One region of the Bacillus sp. V2I10 genome, then DNA from elsewhere that is predicted to be linked to it. Evidence: riboswitches for the same ligand, from Rfam matches in the RefSeq annotation. Region 1 holds a riboswitch; the other holds the start of a gene.
The links. Region 1 has a riboswitch for cyclic di-AMP ahead of QFZ72_RS05125 (potassium channel family protein). Riboswitches for the same ligand answer to the same signal wherever they lie in the genome.

Region 1 (12,271 bases):
CCCTGCAGATTCCAAATACGGGCTTTTTATTTTCTTTCGCATATATCACAACTGCTATTTCCATTTCATCCCGCGTGCTATTTGTTTTTCTAAGTTTCGGGTCTGGGTCCTCTCCGTAAGAATGAGGGTCCACATCCTCCCCGCCGCTTAAGATGAAGCCATCGCATTTTGACACAATAACCTTTGCCATTTCATCATCTACAAGAGGTATGACGACCGGAATGCCGCCCGCCTGAATGACAGAACTGATATATTTTTGATGCACATGCACGCTCGGTATATCTCCGTGATCGACTACTGAGCTTGATATGCCTATAACTGGTTTTGAATCGTCCATTGGTGTTCACTCTCCCTGGCAATTACTCTTCTTAATCTATACCCCTCACGATCCCAGGTCGAATCCGCTTTTTATCATTTTATAAAATTTACCTTTTTGCAGATCGTTCTTCCCACTCTTCCCGCAATAAACCGATTCTGATGGAATCGTAGTATTCTCCATTTACCACTCTGCATTTTCTCATGCGTCCCTCTACTGTCATGCCGAGCTTTTCTCCCACTTTGATCATTCTTATATTTCCAGACCATGTTGTATAGCCGACTCTTACAATGGGCAATGTCTCAAATAGGTGATCTATCCATAAACGGAAGGCTTTCGTTCCATGTCCATCGTTCCAATAAGAAGGATCATAAATGCCTATCCCCATTTCAAGCCATAGTGAAGGCTCGTGTTCCCAATAATAGCTTACTGTCCCGATGATTTTTTTACCTGCAACGATCGCCCAGTAATCTTCTTGATTTACGATACTGTCTTTCTGTGAAAGGAAGTCTGTCAGAGTAAGATTCTTATGTTCAAAATAAGGTGCATCCCAATTCTTCCACTCAGGATGCTCGTCTTTATACTTGATCTTCCATAAATGAATAAGATCCTTCGTTTCAATTGGACGGATCATTGCTATTGACTGACACATAACTTGTTAGTCCCCCATTTTTACAAGAATTTATTCACTGATAAAAGATTTAGCAGCTCTTTTCCTCTATCAAAATATACAGTATAATCAAAATAAAGGAAAATTTTGGAGTTGATATACCTATGAAAAATTATGCGGCATCCGTGCTAATCTATCTATTTTCTGTAGGTCTTTTATATGCGGCAGGCTATGCATTTGAGATTGTTTGGCTGAAGTGGGAGCACACAGTCACTTATCAGGATGGGTCTATTAAAGCGGTTTCAGGATCCATTATACCCTTTTTCTTATGTGTGCCTATTTATTATTTCCTTAAAAGAAAAGCGCAAGCGCCTGTTTAGCTCAGGCATGGCAGATTATCACCTGGCAGAAAAGGTCCGGGTTTGACTTTCTTGGCGGATTTGTTCTGGCTGTGGAGTGGGGCTACGGAGCAGACATCGAAGCAACAAATACTTTCTTATATCTTAAATCATCAAAAGAGTCTTCCGACGATTAAAAATGAAAAATCTCAGAGCTCTTTCATTGTTCTCTGAGATTATGATTCATTATTATTTGTCTGTGATTTTGCTCGATGCTGTTCATTCAGCTGCTTAATTTCAGAAATAAGCTGTTTGACCTTTTCTTTCTCTGCCGGATACGTTTCATTCCAATGCTTCGCAAGCGGCGGCATGGACTTGGCAATGTGTGAATAAATCACCCAGCTTTTCACTTTTTCCTGAAGCTCAGGCGTCGCCTCTCCAAGAAGCAATTCAGTGTATTTTTCAATCAGGCCATTCAGCGGTTCTTTAAGATTTTCCTGCAACAAAATCTCCTCCTCATCATCCATTAAGTTAAACAATGCTTCGGACAAGTACTGCAGCGATCTCTTTTCTCAGAAGTCAGATAGTAAAGACAGCATGTTTGTCTCGTTACTTGCCCTTGTTCTCTATAGAAAGGCAAGAAAGGGTTTTTCATTCCTTCTCCGAAAAGTTCTCCGTCTGCTTCTTTCACTACATACATATAATCCGCTTGTATTTGCTCTATCGTAACATACTCAGGTATGTTTGCAAGCAGCGTGTTATACATCCATACAACGTAAAGGAAGATATTCTCCCAAAGGATCAGTTTAGAAATTCTAGCTTTCTCTGACACGATAGTCACAATTTTACTTAAGTGATTCCGAAATAACTCTCTCAGAATTTCGTCTCTCCACGCATCTCTGCTTTCTCCAGCAGAAACACACTCCAAAGAATGAAAGTAAAAAGAAGGGAGCCATAAAGGATCCAAATCATCAGTCTCAAGTGTTAAATTTAAAGGGTCAGTATTCATCTTTTTCCCAAAAACAGTCATGGAAAAAAGAGCCATAGCTGCAAGAAAGGCGTAACGTTTAACAAGCATAGACCCTGTAACATTCAATCTGTCTGAATGAATTCTTGGCTGGATCTTAATTAAGTAACTTGAGAGAAAATCAGATTCCAGCAAGTTTGCCGCTTCTATCGATATTGCTGATTCACTTCGACCTAAACTCAGCCTGAATCTCGATAAATGCTCGAGCTCTTCTTTTGAAAAATGGTTCATGATTAAATAGCCGCCTCTTTAATAATGCACCGGCCTCTTCCATGCGGAATGCACAGAGGAGTTCCAAATAGCGGATCCATTGTAACTTCGCAGTTCATTTGAAAAACATCCTTCACCAGATTGCAATTAATAACATGTTCCGGTCTGCCTTCCGCATAGATTTGCTTATCCTTAATAGCGACAATATGGTGAGCATACCTGCAGGCTAAATTAAGGTCATGAAGAACCATAACAATCGTACGCTGTTCTTTTTCATTCAGCTCAAATAACAGATCCAGAATTTCGATTTGATGAGTCATATCTAAATAAGTCGTTGGTTCATCAAGTAAAATAATATCCGTATCCTGAGCTAGAGTCATGGCAATCCAGGCACGCTGACGCTGTCCGCCTGACAAGGAATCAACCGGTCTTTCAGCAAATTCCAGCATTCCTGTAGCATCTAATGCGCTCATAACTGCCTTCTCATCTTTTTCCGTCCATTGTTTGAGCCAATTTTGATAAGGATAACGGCCTTGTTTGACGAGCTGAAGAACCGTCAGGCCTTCCGGTGCAGCAGGACCTTGAGGCAAAATGGCAAGTTTCTTTGCCACTTCCTTTGTGGGAAGCTTCGCAATGGCTTCTCCTTCTAAAAGAACTGCGCCTTTTTCAGGCTTTAAAAGCCGTGCAATTGAACGCAGAAGCGTTGATTTTCCGCAGCCATTGCTGCCTATGAATACAGTGATTTCGCCTTTTGGAATCTCTAAATCGAGCTCATTAATAATGGTTGTTTCTCCATAAGACAATGTGAGCGCCTTTGTTTTAATAGCTGTCATTTACTATCCACTCCTTTTCACATAAGGATTAATTATTAGCTGCGGGATGAATTTCAGATGCTTCGGAAACAGCCTAGTTATTTCTGCTTCTATAAAGCAGGTAGATGAAATAAGGTGCCCCGATCGCTGCAGTGAAAACACCTGCAGGAATTTCAAGCGGAGCAAAAAGGGTTCTTCCAATCAAATCTGCAACCATAACGAGCACCGCTCCGAGCAATGCCGATACAGGAAGTAAAGCACCGAAAGATGACCCTACGAGTCTTCTGGCGATATGCGGGGCAATGAGACCTACAAACCCGATTCCGCCCGCAAATGCAACAGCACTTCCTGTTAATGCAGTTGCAATCAGACAGCAGAATAAATCGATTGCGCTGTACGGCGCTTCCCACACCAGCTGCAAGCTCATCCCCTAATTCCTGAATGTTCACGTTTCTAACAAAAATAAAGCTGATGATGACTAATACGATTGTAATAGGCACCATAATCTTTACTTGATCCCAAGTTGCGGAATAGACAGTTCCTGTAATCCAAATATTTGCCTGCGCCGCGCGGTAGATCGGCCCTTTTATCATTAATAAAGTTGTAAGAGACTGAGCAAGCATAGAAAGTCCAATTCCGACCAAAACGAGTCTTATAGAAGAAGAACCGCCCCTCCATGACAAAATATAGACTAATAAGGCAATGACTGTCGCTCCTATGAAAGCTGCAACCGGCATCCACTGGATCGGTACAGTCAAAGTATTATTTTTATCACTGAATATGGCTAAAAACATCACAACAGCGACGGAAGCTCCGCCGGTAATACCGATGATATCGGGAGATGCAAGCGGATTGCGGATAATCCCCTGAAGAATGCCGCCTGCAACAGCAAGTGATATTCCGACCATTAAAGCAATCAGGATTCTCGGCAAACGGAAGGACTGAATGACAAGCTCATCCATCTCTGTTCCGTATCCAGCCAGTGTTTTAAGCACCTGAATCGGGCTGATTCTCAAATCACCCATACCTGTACTGAAAAGAAAGGTAAACGCAGTGACAAGGAGCAAAACACAGAAGACCGTTAAGGCTTTTTTATCAATAAGGAAAGAAATAAACCCTTTTCCTATTCTAAAAGATTGATAGCTTTTCATTATTTCTGGAACCCCCTGCGCGCGATGTAGATGAAAAATGGTGTTCCGACAAGAGCCGTCATCACTCCTACCGGCACTTCTTCAGGCATCGCGACGAACCTGGCCCCAATGTCAGCCGTCACTAAAAGCACTCCTCCGAGTACTGCACAATAAGGAAGAATCCAGCGGTGATCATTCCCGACAAAGTAACGGGCAATATGCGGAATGACAATCCCTACAAATCCAACAGGACCTGCAATCGCAACTGCTCCTCCTGCAAGCAGAATAATAACAGCAGCCGTCATTAATTTGACGGTGCCTGTTTTCTGGCCGAGCCCTTTTGCGACATCTTCACCCATCATCAGCAGGTTGACCTTGGATGCAAGAAAGACACAGATAACAAAAGCAACTCCAATATAAGGAAGCACGCTATAGAGAAGCTCAAGCTTCCTTCCCTGAACAGAGCCGGCAAGCCAAAATAATACTTGATCCAATGCAGCTTCGTTACTCACAAGAAATCCTTGAGTCAGCGAGGAAAACAAAGCAGCCATCGCTGCTCCGGCCAATGTAAGCTTCATTGGTGTTAATCCTTCTCTCCCAAAAGAACCTGCAAAATAAACAGTGAAAGCAGCTGCTGCCGCTCCTAAAAAGGAAATCCAAGTGAAGGCCTGCAAAGAGCTGACGCCAAACATGGATACGGCAATCACAACAAAGAATCCCGCTCCTGCATTAATCCCGAATACGCCCGGAGATGCCAGCGGATTTTTAGTAAGAGCCTGCATCAGTGCCCCTGCAACAGCAAGGCTGGCTCCAACAACAACAGCTGTTGCTGCTCTCGGAAGCCTTACTGTTTGAATAATTAAATGTTCGTCAGAACCATTAAAATTTGTAAGCGCATTAATGGCTGTTTCCCACGAGGTTTGTGTATAGCCAAGCACGACACTTGCACAAATACTCACTAAAAGCAAAATAAAACCAGTGATAAGTCCAGCTATTTTCACTAAATTAGTCTGTAATAACATATTTATACCTCTTGATGTGAAACCATCACTTCTTAATATTTTTCTAAAGCTATTGTAACAAAGTCAATTGAATTTGAAAATCATTTTCAATTAAATATTGACAATCGAAATCAGAAAAATTAATATTTTATTCGTAAATGAAAATCATTTTCAATTAAATATTGACAACTGATAGGAAAAAAATTAATATTTAACTTGTAAATGAAAATCATTATCAAATGAAAATATGGGGGTAACAACAAATGCAAGCTACATATCAAAAAGCATGGCTGTCACTTATTGCAATCGTTTTATCAGCAGTACTTCTAGCAGCATGCGGAAACAACGAGAAAGATAAAACGGCTGATGATACTGGCAGCAAAGATAAAGAAAGCGAAGCATATACTGTTGAGCATGCAATGGGCACAACTGAAGTTAAGAAAAAACCTGAAAAGGTTGTTATTTTAACAAATGAAGGAACAGAAGCTCTTTTAGCTTTAGGCGTAAAACCTGTTGGAGCTGTTAAATCCTGGTTAGGCGATCCTTGGTATGATCACATTTCAGATGAAATGACAGACGTTGAAGTTGTTGGTGATGAGAGTGCACTTAATGTAGAAGCAATTGCTGCATTAAAGCCTGACTTAATTATCGGAAACAAAATGCGTCAGGAAGACCAATATGAAAAATTAAGCCAAATCGCTCCTACTGTTTTTGCTGAAACCCTTAGAGGCGACTGGAAGGAAAATTTCAGCTTCTACGCTAAAGCATTAGACCGTGAAGAAGAAGGCAAAAAGGTACTTGCTGACTATGATGCCCGCATTGCGGATATTAAAGCAAAAGCCGGCGATAAACTAGATCAAGAAATTTCAGTCGTTCGTTTCATGGCTGGAACAACTCGCATTTATTATAAAGACACATTCTCTGGTGTCATCCTTGAAGAGTTAGGATTTGCACGTCCTGCAAACCTTGAAAAATTATTCTCAGACAATCCGGACGACTTATTCGTTCGCGAAGTAACAAAAGAATTAATTCCAGAGATGGATGGAGATTATTTATTCTACTTCACTTATGCTCCTGCTGAAACAAAAGCGGATGCTGAAAAACAGGCAGAAGAATTTACAAATGATCCGCTTTGGAAAAATCTTGATGCAGTAAAAGCAGGCAAAGCCTACCAAGTTGATGATGCGATCTGGAACACGGCAGGCGGTGTAAAAGCTGCTAACTTAATGCTCGACGAACTTGAGAAAATCGTTCTCGAGAAATAATTTTGTCTCCCAACCAATTTATATACACTAAGAAACCCTTTTAAACGAAAAAAGTCTTCCACCCGGAAGATTTTTTTCGTTTTCTTCTATATATATGCATTCTTAACAGATCCCTTAGATTCAACAATTAAATCATAATATTTTATGGCCAGATTCAACCTGAGACAGAAGATATCCTAAAGCATATGAATAGTGATAATCTGCCTTTCTGTTCAATTCAGGAATGTTTTTATGCAGATAGCCGACAATCCCTGTTTGATAGGTGTCTTGGATTGTTTTTTTATACCCCTCGTTCAGCCAGACTTCCGAGACAACATTTCCAAATTTATCATAGCTGATAAGCTTTGGCTGTCCCTCTCTATCCGTATGCGCTGCACGCTGATCAATTTCTTCAAAACAAAGCATTTGAAATTCTGACAGTCTCTGAACGGTATATTCATAAAGCTCTGCATCCATAAATTTCTTCAGATTAAACAGCAAATTAGCATCCAATTTAATTAGCATCTCTCCCAATGACTTTTTGCATTTTTTGTTAGATATTTGGTAAGCTAACGGTAGATAGTAAGTTAGGAGGGAATCAGTCGAATGCTGCAGGCTGCGATTTGGGGAGCTTTTGCTGGTTCCTCTATTTTATTGGGTGCTTTGCTTGGCATCTATAAGGAGATACCGCGCAAGGTTTTAGGTTTTATTATGTCATTTGGAACGGGTGTCCTGATCGGGGCAGCTTCGTTTGAACTGCTTAGGAAATCAGTGGATGGCGGAGGAATGCTGGCAGCATCGGGCGGATTCATTTTTGGATCTTCAACATTTACAGTGTGTGAATTGCTGATTACAAAAAAGGGCGGAAGCGACAGAAAACGCTCAAAGCAAAACCCGGAAAATCACTCAGGAGTATCCATTTTTATCGGAACTGTCATTGATGCTATTCCTGAGTCGGTTATTATCGGCGTCAGCCTGCTTCAGGAGAATACAGTCAGCTTCTTAATGGTGACAGCTGTTTTCATCAGCAATTTTCCGGAGGGTCTTTCAAGCTCTGTAGGATTGCGTAAAGATGGCTATTCCAAAAAAAAGATTCTTTTCATGTGGCTGATCGTTTTACTTCTTTCTTCCCTCAGCTCATTTCTCGGCTTCTCGCTGCTGCAAAATGCAGACACTGCAGTGATTGCATTTATTGGAGCCTTTGCAGCGGGCGGCATCATTGCAATGGTGGCCTCGACGATGATGCCCGAAGCATTCGAAGAAGGGGGCCCAATCGTAGGTTTGATTGCTTCCTTAGGTGTACTTGCTTCGTTAATCCTCTCAAATCTATAATACAAAAGGCTTCGCATCTGCGAAGCCTTTTTCTCATCCTGTTAATATGTCTTCATTAGGATATTTAATTTTTTGTTTTTGGGGTTTAGTCAGTGTAAATAAAAGCGTAAGCGGCCCTACTTTTCCAATAAACATGATCACGATAATGACTTCTTTTCCTAGATCCGTCAGGTTTCCTGTAATCCCCATCGATAAACCTACTGTGCCGAAGGCTGAAACGGTTTCAAACAGGATTTCCATAAATGTTGCTTTTTCAGAAATGGTCAAAACAAAAATCGCTATTATAACAAACATTAAACTGAACATTGCAATCGCCAGCGCTTTTAGGATATAGCGTGAATGAATGCTTCTTCTTCCAATCGTAATATCTTCTTTTCCGCGTAAAAAGGTTATAGTAGCGAGCACGATAATAATTGCTGTAGTAAGCTTAATTCCGCCAGCAGTTGAAGCACTTCCCCCGCCGATAAACATCAGAATAATCATGAGGAATAGTGTGGCCTCATCAAGGCTTGCCATATCCAATGTGTTAAAACCTGCTGTTCTTGGTGATACCGCCTGAAAATAGGAGGCAAGCAATTTTCCGCCTGATGAAAGCTCTCCGAGAGTTTCAGGGTTTGAGTATTCTACAAAAAAGATGAACAACATGGCAATAACATTGATTACAAGAGTGCCGACAAGCATGATCCTCGTATGCAGGGAAAATTTGCTGAACTTTCTTTTTTTCCATACATCAAGGAGCACAGTAAAGCCGATACCTCCAATAATAAATAAACAAGAAATCACAATATTAACCAAAGGGTCATTCACATACCGTATTATATTATCTGGCCATAGGGAAAATCCGGCATTGTTAAAAGCTGAAATGGCATGAAAAAAGCTGAAGAACAGCCCTTTTGACCAGCCGAACTCCGGCACCCATCGAAAGGATAAAAAAACCATGGCGATGAATTCAATCATGATGGAGAATAAAAATAAGTATTTAACAAGATTTACAACTCCGCCAATCGAAGTCTGATTAAGTGCTTGCTGCATCACAAGCCTTTCTTTAATGCCTATCTTCTTTCCCAAAACCATATAAGTCAGAATGGCAAATGACATGATTCCAAGTCCGCCAAGCTGAATGAGGATAGCGATAATCGTTTGACCGAATGTCGTAAAGGTGCTCCCGGGATCAACGGTTGCAAGACCTGTAACGGTCATGGCAGAGGCAGATATAAATAGCGCATCAAGCCATCTGATGGAATCATGAGTCGCAATCGGCAGTTTTAAAAGCACTGCTCCAAGAATAATTCCAGCTGCAAATACGATGACAAGCAGCTGAGAAGGATTAAAGCGAATCATTTTTTGCAGTTTTTGTGCTCTGATCACCTACATCCCCTCCTCCTCGAAACGGCTGATGTCCTTATTTCGTCCAATCACAAGCAAAATATCACCTGATTTGATAGATTCTTCGGCAGGAGGCGAAACAATCATCTCTTCATCCCGCTGAATCCCGACAATATTACATCCATATCTTGCTCTAATATCTAAATCAATCAATGTTTTACGATGTATTTTTGCTGAAGCAATCAGCTCTACCATGCTGTATTCCTTTGAAAGCTCAATATAATCAATCATTTTTTCTGAAATAATATGATGGGCAATCCGCTTTGCCATGTCACGTTCAGGATGAATGACTTTATTTACACCTATTTTGTCTAAAACCTTCTGATGGTAGTCATTTTGAGCTTTTGCCCATACTTGCGGAATCTCCATTTCTTTCAGCAGCAGAGAGGTTAAGATACTTGCTTCTATATCATCTCCGAATGAAACAAACGCGTGGTCTACATTGCGGACGCCAAGCTGTTTCAGTGTCGCTTCATCTATCGCATTTGCCTGCACAGCAAGTGTTGCATATTGAGAATAATATTGAACCTTTTCATCATCTTTATCGACCGCTAAAACTTCAATCCCCAACTCATGAAATTCTTTTACAAGACTTCCTCCAAAACGCCCAAGACCAAATACAGCAAATTGCTTTTTCAACAGGATTTCCTTCTTTCGATACCAATTTTTGCACACAAAAAGACACAGAGGTCCCATGAACCGCTGTGTCTGATTTTTAAGATCACATTAGTTTCATTATCCTCTCTCAAGAACGCTTGCGAAGTTAGCTGTCGGGTTCGGGCAATGAGAGTAGCCCTACCTGTAAAGGATTCACCCCAAGCTGCAAAAGATGCCAGCAAAATTGGGTCCCCCGCTCCGTAATGGATTAAGCGAATTAAGAATATCTGAAATGTATTTATGAAAGTATCTTACTCCTGTTGAATAGGACAGTAAAGAGCCAATTTTTGCAGAAATTAGTTATAATTGATCAAATATAACCGTTTAAGCGCTCTCAAGTCTCATTTGCTCAGCATATCTGTTTATTTTAGATTCTTTGCAAGGCTGAAATGATGCGAGGAAGTTGTGGTTTAACAGCATATGTTTAAATCAAAGTTCTATCATCTAAAATTGCAGCTCTATCATTAATTTGCAGTTTTATCAGCAGAAGAGTTTGAATTGGTTTTAATTATTTTTTTCATCTTTCCACTTGTACCCTGCTCCCCAAACGGTTTGAAGGTGATCATCAATTGGAAATCCCGTTTTTCTCAGCTTTTCTCTAAGATGACGCACGTGGGAATCTACCGTCCGGTCCTCCGTACCTGCATCATAACCCCAAATAGTCTGAATTAAATGCTCACGATTAAATACTCTGTTTCGGTTCTTTAAAAAGATGCCGGCAAGCTGAAATTCTTTTGGAGTTAAAAGGATAGGCTCATCTTTATAGCTCGCTTCCTGGCTTCGATCATCCCATTTAAGACCCCTGTATTCTATGGCTTGATTATTTTTGACTCTTCTTAATATCGCTTCTATTCTTGCCAATAATTCCGTTTCATTAAAAGGCTTTGTTATATAATCATCCGCCCCTGTCTGCAGTCCTTTTACAATGTCCTCTTTTTGGCCGCTCGCAGTCACCATTATAATCGGAATATCTGAAAAGCTTCTGATTTCTTTACACACTTCAAAACCATTCATTTCAGGCATCATAAGATCAAGAATCATAAGGTCAGGTTCTTCTTTTTGAACAATATCAATAGCGTGTTGTCCTGATGAGGATTTTATGCACAAATACCCTGCAGGTGCAAGATAGAGGGCAAGCAAATCCAGCATCAGTTCCTCATCATCTACAAGCAAAATCTTTTTCATCGTTTAATCCTTTCTAAAGACAATGATAATGGCCGTTCCTGTTCCAAATGTACTTTTTGCCCGGACTGTGCCGCCAAGAGCCTCCACAATTTCTTTTACGATCGCAAGGCCAAGACCTGTTCCTCCGCTATGGCGGGACCTTGATTTATCAACGCGGTAAAGTCTGTCAAACAGATATGGAAGATCTTCTTCAGGAACACCTATTCCTTCATCTGAAATGACAACTTTAATGATCCCGCCTTGTTCAAGAACCCTGATTGTAATGGAAGTCCCTTTTTCAGAAAAATGGATGGCATTGTCCATGATGTTGAGCAGCACCTGTTCGAACCTTGCAGGATCTATCATATGATGAACAGAATAATCCGGAAAAAGAAAATTCACTTTCCTATTTTCTTTGATTAAGATGGGATTTACTTTCGCTACTGTTTTTTTAATAAAGGAGCAAAGATCGATCCGCTCTTTTTCAACCTGAAAAGAATGCTGATCAAGCTTTGCAAGCTCAAATAAATCCTTTACAAGCTTCGATAAGTACTCTGTTTGTTCACTTATAATAGATAGATAGTTCACCTGGTCAGTTCTTGCCAGATCAGGCCTCTTAGCAACATCTGCATACCCCTTGATATACGTAAGGGGGGTACGCAATTCATGGGCGATACTTGCCAGGAATTCATTTCTTTCCTTCTTTAGATGCGATAAATCATTCGCCAGTTTTTGGATAGAAACTCCTAGCTCGCCAAGTTCATCATTTCTTTGCATATGTAAGTTAACTGTAAAATCCCCCTCACTAAGGCGTTCAGTCGCCTGCTTCATGGAGAGCAGCGGTTTTGTCACAATCTTTGACAAAAAAACAACCGCAATGATAGTAAGAATAACAGACAATGTACCAATAAAGATAAAGTGGTCATTTAATCTGGAAATCATCAATTGAATGGAATCTGTTCCCTTAAACATATAGACAAAGCCTATTGTTTCATCGTTTATACGGACCGGGCTTACTGTCCAAATGAAAGGACTGGCTTTCCA
Region 2 (12,271 bases), 2.3 Mb from region 1:
TTGATCGAAAAGAAGCATTAAGTGATGAGGATGATCGTGAAATTGCTGACTTATTATTGGATCAGATTGAGTTTTGCGATGTGCTTATCTTAAACAAATGTGACCTTGTTAGTGAGGAAGCAATAAGTAAGCTTGAACAGGTTTTAAGAAAGCTTCAGCCAGAAGCACAAATCATTCGAACAATGAAAGGGCAAATCCATCCAAGTGAAATTCTTCAAACGGGTTTATTTGACTTTGAAAAGGCCAATGAATCTGCTGGATGGATAAAAGAGTTGAATGCTGGGCACCAAGAGCATCAGCCGGAAACCGAAGAGTATGGCATTACATCGTTTGTGTATAAGAGAAGACTTCCTTTTCACAGTAATCGATTCAACCAACTCATGCATTCTCTTTCAGAAAATGTTGTTCGGGTGAAAGGTATCGCTTGGTGTGCTACAAGAAATGAGTTCGCACTTTCTGTGTCTCAAGCAGGTCCTTCTATTTTAATCGAACCGGTTTCTTACTGGGTAGCAACATTGCCACACTTAGAGCGTGAAGCTATATTAAATGAAAACCCTCAAATTGAAGGAAATTGGGACCCTGAGTTTGGAGATCGAATGACCCAAATGGTGTTTATTGGCGTTGATATGAATGAGGGCGACGTAACGAAACAGCTAGATGCTTGTTTACTAACGAGTGAAGAATTTAATTTAGACTGGGAGAAGCTTGAGGATCCGTTTGAATGGGATATTCCTTCCATACATTAACAAAAGCCCTTTACAGGGTTTTTGTGTTATTACGGCTTATTGTAGGGCAATTTCTATTCTCAATATTCTAACCATCCACTGTGTTTACCATAAAAGCTAGTTGGACTTTACTTATATGAATATTGATTTTTCAACCAGAGAAACGAGAAAGAAGGAGTTATTATGCAGAAAAATGTTGAAGTCTATATCTTAGCTGGATTTTTAGGGAGTGGCAAATCTACTTTATTAAAGAACTTATTAATAGAAGAGAAAGAAAAAGGACGTAAAGTGGCTGTATTGATGAATGAACTAGGAGAGTACTCCGTTGATACAGGGATTATTGGCACAGATGTAACCCTTAGGGAACTTTTAAATGGTTGTATTTGCTGTACGATGAAGGATGAAGTGGAGATTCAACTTTTGATGTTGTATCAGCAAGAAGAGCCTGATGTTATTTATATTGAAGCTACAGGAGTGGCTCATCCTATAGAAATTTTAGATGCGTGTTTATCACCAGTTATTGCACCTCACGTAAATGTGAAATCCATTATTAGTGTTGTAGACTCGAAAAGATGGATGGATCGTAAACGATTAAGCAATCAGCTTCAAAAATTATTAGAAGAGCAAGTAAAGTATGGTGACCACATCTTAATAAATAAAGCAGACTTTGTGTCAGAGGAGGAACAAACCGATATTCGGGCGGAAATAGCAGATCTAAATCCAAGGGCTAAGCTTTTCACGACCACCTTTGCAGATATACCTTTAACTGAAATCAGGACAAGCCGAGAAGAGAAAAATGACCAAGACCAAGAAAAGCTGCATGTTCACAATCACCTACATATTCAATCGATGACCTATCAATTTCAAGGGGTGATACGCAGAGAGTCATTCGAGCGATGGCTTGAAACGATTACACCTACCATTTATCGGATAAAAGGATTTGTTCGTTTTGAAGGCGATGCTCGTACACATTTGATTCAATATTCATATGGAGTTCCGTATATGTTTGCTCAGTCAATCAAGTTCCCATCTAACATAGTGTTAATTGGAGATAGCTTGGATAAAGGCAAACTAAAACAGGGGCTACTGGCACTCGAACAATCATGAGCAAAGCAGTTGGCTTTTCCTTAGATTAGATCATTTAGCAAAGGGGTAATTCTCATGAGTGAAATGCTACGTAGGGCTGTGGAAAGGAGAAAGAAGTTACTTATCCATCATCTGTTGCAACATGAAACCTACAAAAAAGATGATAAGCAGCATATAAAGCTTTAGGGAAGCAAGCAAGTCAACCAATTGTAAAGAATAAGTCCAATATCGTGACTACTGCAAAAAAATATTTAAATGTACCCTATGTTTGGGGCGGAATGTCTCCAAAAGGGTTTGATTGTAGTGGATACTTAAATTATGTTTTTAATGAAAGTGAAGATAAAAAGCTTCCTAGAACAGTAGCAGATATTTATAAGCAGGGGGTTAAGGTTTCTTACCTCAGGTAGGAGATTTAGTATTCTTTGAGACATATAAGCCAGGGGCTTCTCACGCAGGTATATATTTAGGGAATAATCAATTCATTCATAGTTCTTCTTCTAAAGGTGTAAGTATTACTTCAATGAACAATTCCTATTGGTCTGAGAGATACTTAGGGGCTAAAAAATATTAAAATAGGCGAGATTTAGCTTTATCGAAATTGAATTATATATTAGGAAGTAATTTCTAATTCCCTTTAAATGCTAACTATCAATTGATGGTTAGCATTTTTGTATCTAATCTTAAACTGTGTGTTGCTTTTTTTTATCTTGAAAAAGGAAAAAGCATCTCCCTTGTATTTAATAAATATTACTAGTTAAATTCAAAGTTTACTTACTAACAAAGGACCGATTATCTTTCTAACTAAGAATACCTCCTTCTATTAATATTTTCTAAAACTCTATCATATAGTTTAGTGAAGGAGGTTGTCCATGAAAGAACTTAAAAATCAGGGTATATCTTTCGTTATTGGCGGAGTAATTACTATAATACTTATTTTCTTTTTTATAGGGTTTTTAGTTAACTCAGAGGTGAAATATAAAACTGGATTTATACAAAGTGTAATGGAAGGATTGGAATCCGAAGATATTTATACTCATTTTTTAAGAGCTGAAAATCATTACTTTTATCAGCCTCAGGAAAATGAAAAGGACTTGTTCTCAATGAGCCATATCTCTAAGGTTCTTTTTAAATTAGGAACAAATGTAGTACCAGAAGATGCTAGAACATTCCTAGGAAGAGAATTACCTGGACTTACTCTCTATGACACAAAAATTGTAATTGCTGGTGAAGGTACGAATTTGGCTACTCTACCATTTGAGTCTTCTCCTCCCACTGAAGTTTTATTAAAGGAAAGAGAGATAGTGGAGGAAAAAATAAAAGGGAGAGAAGAAGATACAACTTCATCTGAAGAACACAAAAAAGTAAATGACAAGAATAATCCCGTATATATTTATCAAACTCACAGCTGGGAATCATTCCTTCCCTTATTAAAAAACGCAAAGGTTCCAAATGATGCAATTAGTAATGATCAAAGGGTGAATGTTATTGCTCTGGGAAGCCGGCTATCGAATAAACTGATGGAAGAAGGTATTGCTGTAAAACACGATCAAACAAATATGACCCAAGAACTGCTTAAAAGAAAATGGAGCACGACAAAATCTTATAAGTTGTCTGGGGACATTATTCAGGCAAGTGTGAATGAGACTCAGGAATTAGAATACTACATTGACATACACCGTGATTCGGCTAGAAAGAAAATGACTACTAAAACGATTAATGGAAAAGAATATGCAAAGTTATATTTTGTTGTTGGGGAAGCAAATAAAAATTATGAACAAAACTTAAAGTTTGTAGAGAAGATTCATAATGAAATTGAAAAAAGGTATCCTGGATTAAGTCGGGGTGTTTTTCTAAAACCAAAAAGTATGGGCAACGGTGAATACAACCAAGGTATTTCTGATAAAGCGATTCTTATTGAAATAGGCGGAGTAGATAATGATTTCGATGAATTGGATCGAAGTGTTGATATTTTCTCAGAAGTCTTTTCAGATATCTATTGGGGGGAAAGTCAAGCTAAAGAGGTAAACGGAGATGGTTAAAAAGCTTTCTTCATCAATTAAATGGCTTATATTGACCTTTCTTACCACAACAATTAGTGTAGTAAGTATAGGAGTTTCTGCAATAACCATTTCATTTTTCGTTACTGGCCTTTTCTTTTCAGTAGCTTATTTATACAAAGAAGAGTTATCTAGAAAAATTTAAAGAGGCCAGATGCGGTTATCTAACGAATAACTAACTAAAAAAGACCAGTTTAGGTCTTTTTTAGTTGTGATTTATCCGTTGAGCATTAGTCACAAAACGTACTAGAATATATGGATTAGCAAGAAAAAAACGGATAGAATTAGTAACAAATACAACTCTACTAATAGTTTAACACATATTGAGGTGACATCTTATCCAAGAAGAATTAATTCAGATTTTTGAAAACCACTCCTCTATAGCAATTATAATAAGTATCCTTATAAATATTATGGTTTCAATTGCAGGTGTAGTGCCGAGCGTGTTTGTTACAGCTGCTAACCTTATTTTTTTTGGTTTTTGGCAAGGAACAATCATATCTTTTATTGGTGAAACAATAGGTGCTTTAATTGCCTTTTATTTATATCGTAAAGGATTTAAACGTATATATCATGAAAAGCTAAAAGGGCATCCCCGTGTTAACTCACTCATGCATCTTAACGGCAAAGATGCATTTTTACTGATCCTATCATTACGAATTATGCCTTTTATTCCATCGGGAATTGTTACCTTTTTTTCTGCGATTGGTAGTGTTTCTATAATTGTTTTTTTCCTTGGGAGCACAATAGGTAAATTACCAGCGATGCTTATGGAGTCCTATGCTGTTTATCAAGTCACAACTGTAAGTGTGCAAGGAAAAATAATCCTGAGTTTAGCTGCTTGTTATGGGATTTTTATTTGCTATAAAAAGATAAAGAAAATGAAGTGAGGACCTATAAAAAGAAGAGAACCCTCTGTTAAAAAGGTCCCACATTAAGAAAGTTGATCGATACATCTAATTAAACGTGCCATAAAAACAAGCACCTGAATGAATAAACAGGTGCTTTTGAAGTTGCAAGTATTTATTACGCTGCCATTTTCCGGCATTCTTCGGCACATTTATAACAAGCTTCGGCACATTTTTGACAATGATCATGGTCGTGTTTCTTACACTCATTCCCACATGCTTCACAAATCTCTGCACACAATTGGCATATTTGTTGAGCAAATTCGCTGTTTCTCATCATAGCTTAAGCTGCAAATGAACAAATATCAGCACATTCTCGATCAAGGCGAATGCATTCTTTCATCATGTTTACATCTTCTTCTGATAAGCATTTGTCGAAACAAACATTACAAGCCTCAACACATTCCAAACAGGCTTTAATACATTCATAATGGTTCTGCATGTTAACATCTCCTTTTAATTCGCTTACGCCTACTATATTTCCCATTCAAAGAGATATAAAACTTAAAATTGGTCCTAATGAAAAACTCCATTAATTCTGCACAATTACAATTCATAATAAGCTAATGAATGAATTGAAGGGAAGGGAGATTCTTTGAATTCAATTCTATTAATTGGAGAAGAAACATATAATCAAAACACTTATTACCGATTCTTGTAAAGAAAGGGTTTCGTGTTAAACAAACACTGGATTTACTTGAAACAACCGAGCTTCTTCATGAAGATGCCATAGACCTTATTTTATTAGATGTAAAAGAGGAAACTCAATATGGAACAGAATTTAGCCATAAAACAAGATCGATTTCAAATGTCCCTATCTTTTTAATATCTCCTAATAAGAATAAAAATGATATCTTGAATGCATATCACTCAGGAGTAGATGATTTTATTAGCAAACCATATGATATTGAATTACTATTGGCTAAAATAAACACAGTTTTAAGAAGAACATATAGAAATTCCGCTTTAAAATTTAAAGGCCTTGAATTAGACGATAAATCGTATGAAATTAAATATCAGGGTGAATTAATCTATACCACTAAAAAGGAATATTTCATTATAGTAAATTTTCTGCAGAATATTAACTAAGTTTTTTCTAGAGAGGAATTAATCATGCAATTCTGGGAATACAAGTATACCGATACTCGGACGGTTGATTCACATATGAGGAATATAAGAGAAAAGTTGCGAAGCGTTCAGTTTCCTGTAGACGAGCACTTGAAGACTGCAAGGGGAATCGGATATAAATGGATTGAATAATCCTAATATAAAAAATAGTATGAGGTCGATTGGGAGCTTTTAAAATTAATTTGTTATAAAGAATGCTGTTTGATCCTATTAATAGTTGTTCATGGTTATTTGAATAGCCAGTGAATATATGAATAATTATTGGGTTATAGCATCAGGAAGTAATTAGTACTTTCCTAATTTGGAGAGGATTTATGTTATCAAATGGGGAAACAGAGTATAGTGCTCTTTTTTGTATTGACCTGAGCGCACTCCACACTTTCTGCAAATCTTATTGTTATGATATTTATTAAACTATAAAGGAGGACATTTTAACATGCTGAAAAAAAGAATGAATAAATCCATGAGCTTATCATTATTTGCAGCCCTTTTCTTAATTTTGGGTGCCTGCTCAAATGATGATGAAAACACTGAAAAAAAAGAAAACACAGAAGAAAAAGAGAACATGGAAGGCATGGATCATAGTAATATGGACATGGACAGTTCCGGAGAGGTACCAGAAGGTTTGAAAGAAGCAGAAAATCCAACTTTTGAAGTTGGAAGTAAAGCGATTATTGAATCAGATCACATGGAAGGCATGAAGGGTGCTGAAGCAACAATTGTTGGTGCATATGATACCACTGTTTATACGATTTCATATACTCCAACAACTGGTGGAGAAAGAGTGGAAGATCATAAGTGGGTCATTCATGAAGAGATTAAAGATGCAGATGAGGAGCCTTTCGAACCAGGAGCAGAATCTACAATAGAGGCAAGCCATATGGAAGGTATGGATGGGGCTACAGCTGAAATTGATTCAGCCGAGAAAACGACAGTGTATATGGTTGATTTCACACCGACAACCGGTAAAGAAGAAGTTAAGAACCATAAATGGGTAACTGAGAGCGAATTATCTCCGGCTGACTAAAATTAAGTCAATGTATTTTTAAAAGAGCTTATTCCTAATATAGGATAAGCTCTTTTTATGTAAAGTATATTAGCAAATAGAAAAAAGAAAAATTGAAGAATATATTTAGAAAGTCCATAATTTCTTTAAATATACATTTTATATTAAGATTATTCAGGGGAGAAAATTCTTAATCTTAATCCTTTTTTTATCGGAGGAAGTCAATATTATTAGATAATCAATAAAATTCAGCAGATAAGTAAATTTCAATAGAGGAGACATTGATGAAAAAACTATTAATTGTAGATGATGAATGGAATATGAGAAATCTATTAAAGATATATCTCTCAGCTGATTTTTCAATCTTTGAAGCAAGTGATGGAGAGGAAGCTATAGACTTAATAAGGACTTCACAATTTGATCTTATCATTTTAGATATTATGCTGCCTGGTATGGATGGGTGGAAAGTTTGCAGTGAAATTAGGAAGATCAAATCAACGCCAATTCTTATGCTTACTGCAAGAAATGAGCTAAAAGATAAGGTTTATGGTCTGGAAATTGGTACGGATGATTACTTGATAAAGCCATTTGAGCCTGAAGAACTTTCTGCCAGGGTCAAAGCATTGATAAGAAGAACGGAAATGAATATTGAGGAGTCTCAAGCTGCTCTTTCCTTTGGGAATGGTTTTTTTACCCTTAATACAGACGGCCGTATAGTCACAGTAGCTGGAGATACATTAGATCTTACGCCAAAAGAATTTGAATTGCTGCATACAATTGCAGCAAATCCTAAACGAGTTTTTACAAGAGAAGTGTTATTAGATGTTCTTTGGGGTTATAACGACTACAGAGATACAAGAACGGTGGATTCTCATACCAAAAATATTCGTGTTAAGATTAGGGAAAAAGGCCAGGATTATAATCCGATTCAAACCATTTGGGATGTGGGATACAAATTTCAAGAGCCGGATGAATCTCTATGAAATTAAATAGTATTACCGTTAAGCTTGGCGGGATCATTATGATTCTTTTCTTGGCAGTTTTATTTCCGATGGTTTATACAATCGATCAGTTATTTAGAGGTTTTTACTATAATCAGAAACAAGAGGAAATTAATTATTTCGCCAGTAAATATACAGAAACAATTAAAGATGTTGAAGATGAAAGTTCCTATCATATGTTTGAAATGTTGTCTAATATCAGTAACTCGGATTTATTTGTTTTTAATAGAGAAGGTAAAATACTAAAAAGTACAGGAATTATGGATTTTAGAGAAGGAAATGAGGTAAAAGAAGAAATTTTGTCTCCTATATTAGATAAAAAGGATTTAAAAATGGAGTATAGCGATAGAAAGACGGACAATCGTTATTTAATAGCTGCTAAACCAATCATAATAAACAATGAGATAAATGGCGGATTAGTAGTTGTTTCGAATATGGAGAGCATTAATTCTTCTGTAGAGCAAGTACGTTCTTGGCTTTCAGTTTCGGTAATAGGGTCACTGCTAATAGCAGTAGGTTTTATATTTTTTCTATCGCGTAAATTATCAGCTCCTCTTTTACAAATGGAGCTTGCTACGCGAGAAATAGCAAAAGGAAAGTTAACGACTAAACTTATTCATTCTTCTCAAGATGAAATTGGTTCACTTGCTAAAGCCATTACAGAACTTGGGAATGAGTTAGAAGAGTATCGTACAAACAGAAGAGAATTTTTTGCGAATATCTCACATGAGCTGCGAACACCAATCCAATCTCTTATATAAAGGGATACGCACAAGTTATAAATAAAGGTTTATATAACGATGAGAAAGAAAAACAGCTTTATTTAGAAATTATTAGTGATGAAGCCACTCGTTTAACATCACTGATAAATGATTTATTTGAATTAGCAAAAATGGAAGAGGGTAAGCTGGATTTACATTTTGAATGGCTTGATTTATCCGATATTATCTCCAGTTCAGTTAACAAAGTACATTTAAAAGCAAAAGAAAAAGGGATAAAATTAGAAATGGATATTCCGCGTAATTGTCCACTGGTTTTTACGGATGGCAGGCGGTTAGAGCAGGCATCAACTGCATCTTCTAATTGATCAATTGTTATCGTGACATGTTTTAAATTCCCTTCAAGATCTACAAATTGCAAGTGCAGTAATTCTACATGTGTTTCTGCTATTTCTCTATGGATTTCTTCTAAAAGTTCAATCGCTGCTAACATAAGATCACCTCGATTTTTTTTATGAAACTAAATACATTTGTTTTAGAAATCGAAGTTTAGTATCGCTAGTATCATAGGGCTGCTGTCTTATCAGCAAACTCTATAATGATCGCACCTTCCTCTCTCCAACAACGCATACGGGGTTAGCTGACGGATTAGGACGGTTAGAGTCGCCCTGCCAGATATTACTTGGCTTCCCCCATGCAGCAAAAGCTATGCTGCTGATTGGTTTCCCCGCTCCAAAATAGGATTCTGCGATTTAGGAATAAAATTGTTCCTATCATATACTTGGAAATCTAAGCTTGTAAAGAGAGGGATTTAGCTTGTTTTTCTCCAAAATTCTTGTTTTTTCCATATTCTCTCTCTTTATCTCGCAATCTCTCTCTTTCTTGCAAAATAAGAAAATGAAAATAAAACTGTGTTTACATAAACTTTATAATTTGAAATTCTATGTATATTTAGAGAGATTAATTTATAATACATACGTATTCAGCAGTAAAATGATGAATTAGTTAGTGTGAGTCCTATTTACTCTGATTTTTGAATTTATTTGAGGATATTTACATATTTTTTGCGATTTTTCAAACTTTTTACGTTCTTTACAACCAGCATACACAGGAGTAATATTACTCTCATGAAATGCAAATCGCTTAATCCTGAATGGAGCGGGGGACCCAATGAAGTGTGATTTCATGCACGCGGGGTGAATCGATCGCAAACAGCGAAAGACGGGCAACTCTTATGCCCGAACCCGACAGCTAACCTCGTAAGCGTCATAAGAGAAGGGACGGTGTAAGAACCAACGATTTTATAAATTAAATTCTATAATCGCTTAATCCTATTAGTAGGAGCGGGGGACCCAAGTTTTTGTGACACATCGTCACTAGGGGTGAGTCCATTTGAATCTTCAAATGGTAGGGCTACTCTCAATGGCCCGAATCCGACAGCTAACTTCGTAAGCGTTCGAGAGAGGATACCTTTGTGAAGAACACTGCGTGTAAGCCTCAGTGTTCTTTTGTGCGCTTTGTTAATGTTAAAAAATTGAATAATTTCAAAAAATACCTAATCGCTTAATTTCTTTTGAAATCGGGGGACCCAATTTTGTGTGACGAATTGTCACTAGGGGTGAGTCCATTTTAAAAATGGTAGGGCTACTCTCATAGCCCGAATCCGACAGCTAACTCCGAAAGCGTTGTGAGGGAAAATCAAAATCGCAGTGGTAAAGCACGTTTATTTAGTGAAGCCTAAAGCCACGGAAGAGATCCCTCTTCCGTGGCTTTTTTGATGTTTCCGAAAGGGAAGGGAATGTGAATGTCGACAATGCTCATATGTATTCCAAGTTATTCAAGGATTGGGTGCTTGGAGGGAATTGATCCGGAAGTATCATCCCTGGCATTTATTACGGGTGATTATAGTGTACAAAGTCATTTGAAGAAGCGGGGATTTAAAGACATTTACTTTATTAAACAAAATGCTCAGTATCTTTTGATTCACTTACCGGTAACACGAGTTTTATTACTAGAGGATAAGATTGCTGATACGTGCAATCTAATTCAAATTCTTCAAGCGAGTATACGCGCTCCAATCACGGTGATTACTAGAAATTCTCACTATCCGACTAAGCTGTATGAGCTGATTGGAGCAAAACAAGTTCTATATTCAAAACAAGATCACTTGGGTTATTTTCTGAATCAATGAGAAATGGGGGAACCACTATGCTTGATGGAATCATGATCATCATATTTGCAACTCTTACACTGACAATGGCCGGGTTCGTTACATGGTCTAGTCATGTTGTTAAAGAAGGAAGTGAAGAGAAATGATGATCGTTTTAGCAGGCTGCATTGTAGCAGTAACCATTTATTTATTATATGCATTAGTAAATCCAGAAAAATTTTAACTTGCGGAGGGAAAGACGTTGAGCGTACTATCCATCATTTCTATCATTCTTACATTAACGGCAGCCGTGCTGCTGGCAAAACCAATGGGCCTCTATATTGCTCAGGCTTTTAACTACAATTCTACTAAACTGGATGCCGTATTTCATCCATTTGAAAAGGTAATTTATAAAATCAGCGGCATAAAAGAGAAAAATCAAACCTTTAAACAATATGCAATTGCACTCCTATTAACCAACATATTTATGATATTTATCGTTTATCTCGTATTTAGGTTTCAAGGAAGCTTGCCGCTTAATCCTAGTAAAATAGCAGGAATGGATCCAACTCTTGCTTTTAATACAGCCATCAGCTTTATGACTAACACAAATCTGCAGCATTACAGCGGAGAAAGCGGATTGTCTTATTTATCCCAAATGCTTGCGATCACCTTCATGATGTTTGTGGCACCGGCTACAGCATTTGCAGCTGCAATTGCTTTAATAAGAGGTCTTTCAGGAAATAGCCTTGGTAACTTTTTTGTTGATCTAATTCGATCGATCACTCGTGTTTTCTTGCCGATTGCTTTTGTGACAGCTCTTATATTCGTTTTCTTAGGGGTTCCGCAAACGCTTGATTCAAGTGTTACTGCAACAACAGTAGAGGGCGCTGAACAAACGATAGCACGGGGACCTGTTGCCTCCCTTTTGTCCATTAAAGAGGTTGGCAATAATGGCGGAGGATTTTTCGGAGTAAACTCAGCACATCCATTTGAAAATCCAAATGGGGTGAGTAACCTGCTGCAAATTCTATTGATGCTATTAATTCCAACATCCCTTCCGTTTACCTATGGAAAAATGGTTGGCAACGCTAAACAAGGGAAAATTCTTTTTGCGGCAATGGCGATGATTTTTGTGGTATTTCTTGGAACAGCGCTCCTTTCGGAATTCCAAGGCAATCCAAGATTATCAGAATTAGGTCTCGAGCAAACGGACGGAAGCATGGAAGGAAAAGAAGTTCGCTTCGGTACCGTACAGTCAACACTTTACGCGATTGTCACAACAGCATCAGAAACAGGGGCAGTCAATACGATGCATGATACCTTGTCGCCAATTACAGGGATGCTTACATTATCAAACATGCTGCTGAATACGATATTTGGCGGAGTTGGTGCAGGCTTTATGAACATCATCATGTATGCGATGATTGCAGTTTTCCTATCAGGATTGATGGTGGGGCGCACGCCAGAGTTTCTGGGCAAAAAAATAGAA

Region 2: another riboswitch for cyclic di-AMP. It lies ahead of QFZ72_RS16965 (hypothetical protein); the one in region 1 lies ahead of QFZ72_RS05125 (potassium channel family protein).

The regions. Positions count from the first base shown of each region.
Region 1 is NZ_JAUSYV010000001.1:1,009,416-1,021,686, reverse strand. Features, by position in the region: gene QFZ72_RS05185 (gamma-glutamyl-gamma-aminobutyrate hydrolase family protein) at 1-337, opposite strand, end outside; gene QFZ72_RS05180 (GNAT family N-acetyltransferase) at 426-968, opposite strand; gene QFZ72_RS05175 (hypothetical protein) at 1,091-1,306, shown strand; gene QFZ72_RS05170 (YusU family protein) at 1,501-1,767, opposite strand; gene QFZ72_RS05165 ((2Fe-2S)-binding protein) at 1,791-2,522, opposite strand; gene QFZ72_RS05160 (ABC transporter ATP-binding protein) at 2,525-3,334, opposite strand; partial or broken gene QFZ72_RS05155 (FecCD family ABC transporter permease) at 3,408-4,464, opposite strand; gene QFZ72_RS05150 (FecCD family ABC transporter permease) at 4,464-5,465, opposite strand; gene QFZ72_RS05145 (ABC transporter substrate-binding protein) at 5,708-6,709, shown strand; partial or broken gene QFZ72_RS05140 (acyl-CoA dehydrogenase family protein) at 6,857-7,213, opposite strand; gene QFZ72_RS05135 (ZIP family metal transporter) at 7,295-8,020, shown strand; gene QFZ72_RS05130 (TrkH family potassium uptake protein) at 8,054-9,361, opposite strand; gene QFZ72_RS05125 (potassium channel family protein) at 9,389-10,045, opposite strand; cyclic di-AMP (ydaO/yuaA leader) riboswitch at 10,144-10,288, opposite strand; gene QFZ72_RS05120 (response regulator transcription factor) at 10,568-11,248, opposite strand; gene QFZ72_RS05115 (sensor histidine kinase) at 11,252-12,271, opposite strand, start outside.
Region 2 is NZ_JAUSYV010000001.1:3,356,005-3,368,275, reverse strand. Features, by position in the region: gene QFZ72_RS17025 (GTP-binding protein) at 1-746, shown strand, start outside; gene QFZ72_RS17020 (CobW family GTP-binding protein) at 909-1,832, shown strand; gene QFZ72_RS17015 (C40 family peptidase) at 2,042-2,218, shown strand; gene QFZ72_RS17010 (NlpC/P60 family protein) at 2,269-2,382, shown strand; gene spoIIP (stage II sporulation protein P) at 2,681-3,850, shown strand; gene QFZ72_RS17000 (TVP38/TMEM64 family protein) at 4,312-4,758, shown strand; partial or broken gene QFZ72_RS16995 (four-helix bundle copper-binding protein) at 4,895-5,218, opposite strand; gene QFZ72_RS29560 (response regulator transcription factor) at 5,428-5,865, shown strand; partial or broken gene QFZ72_RS16990 (winged helix-turn-helix domain-containing protein) at 5,878-6,036, shown strand; gene QFZ72_RS16985 (YdhK family protein) at 6,341-6,931, shown strand; gene QFZ72_RS16980 (response regulator transcription factor) at 7,195-7,893, shown strand; gene QFZ72_RS16975 (HAMP domain-containing protein) at 7,890-8,672, shown strand; gene QFZ72_RS29555 (histidine kinase dimerization/phospho-acceptor domain-containing protein) at 8,660-8,998, shown strand; cyclic di-AMP (ydaO/yuaA leader) riboswitch at 9,241-9,390, opposite strand; cyclic di-AMP (ydaO/yuaA leader) riboswitch at 9,761-9,912, shown strand; cyclic di-AMP (ydaO/yuaA leader) riboswitch at 9,943-10,100, shown strand; cyclic di-AMP (ydaO/yuaA leader) riboswitch at 10,181-10,329, shown strand; gene QFZ72_RS16965 (hypothetical protein) at 10,435-10,821, shown strand; gene QFZ72_RS29550 (potassium-transporting ATPase subunit F) at 10,943-11,023, shown strand; gene kdpA (potassium-transporting ATPase subunit KdpA) at 11,042-12,271, shown strand, end outside.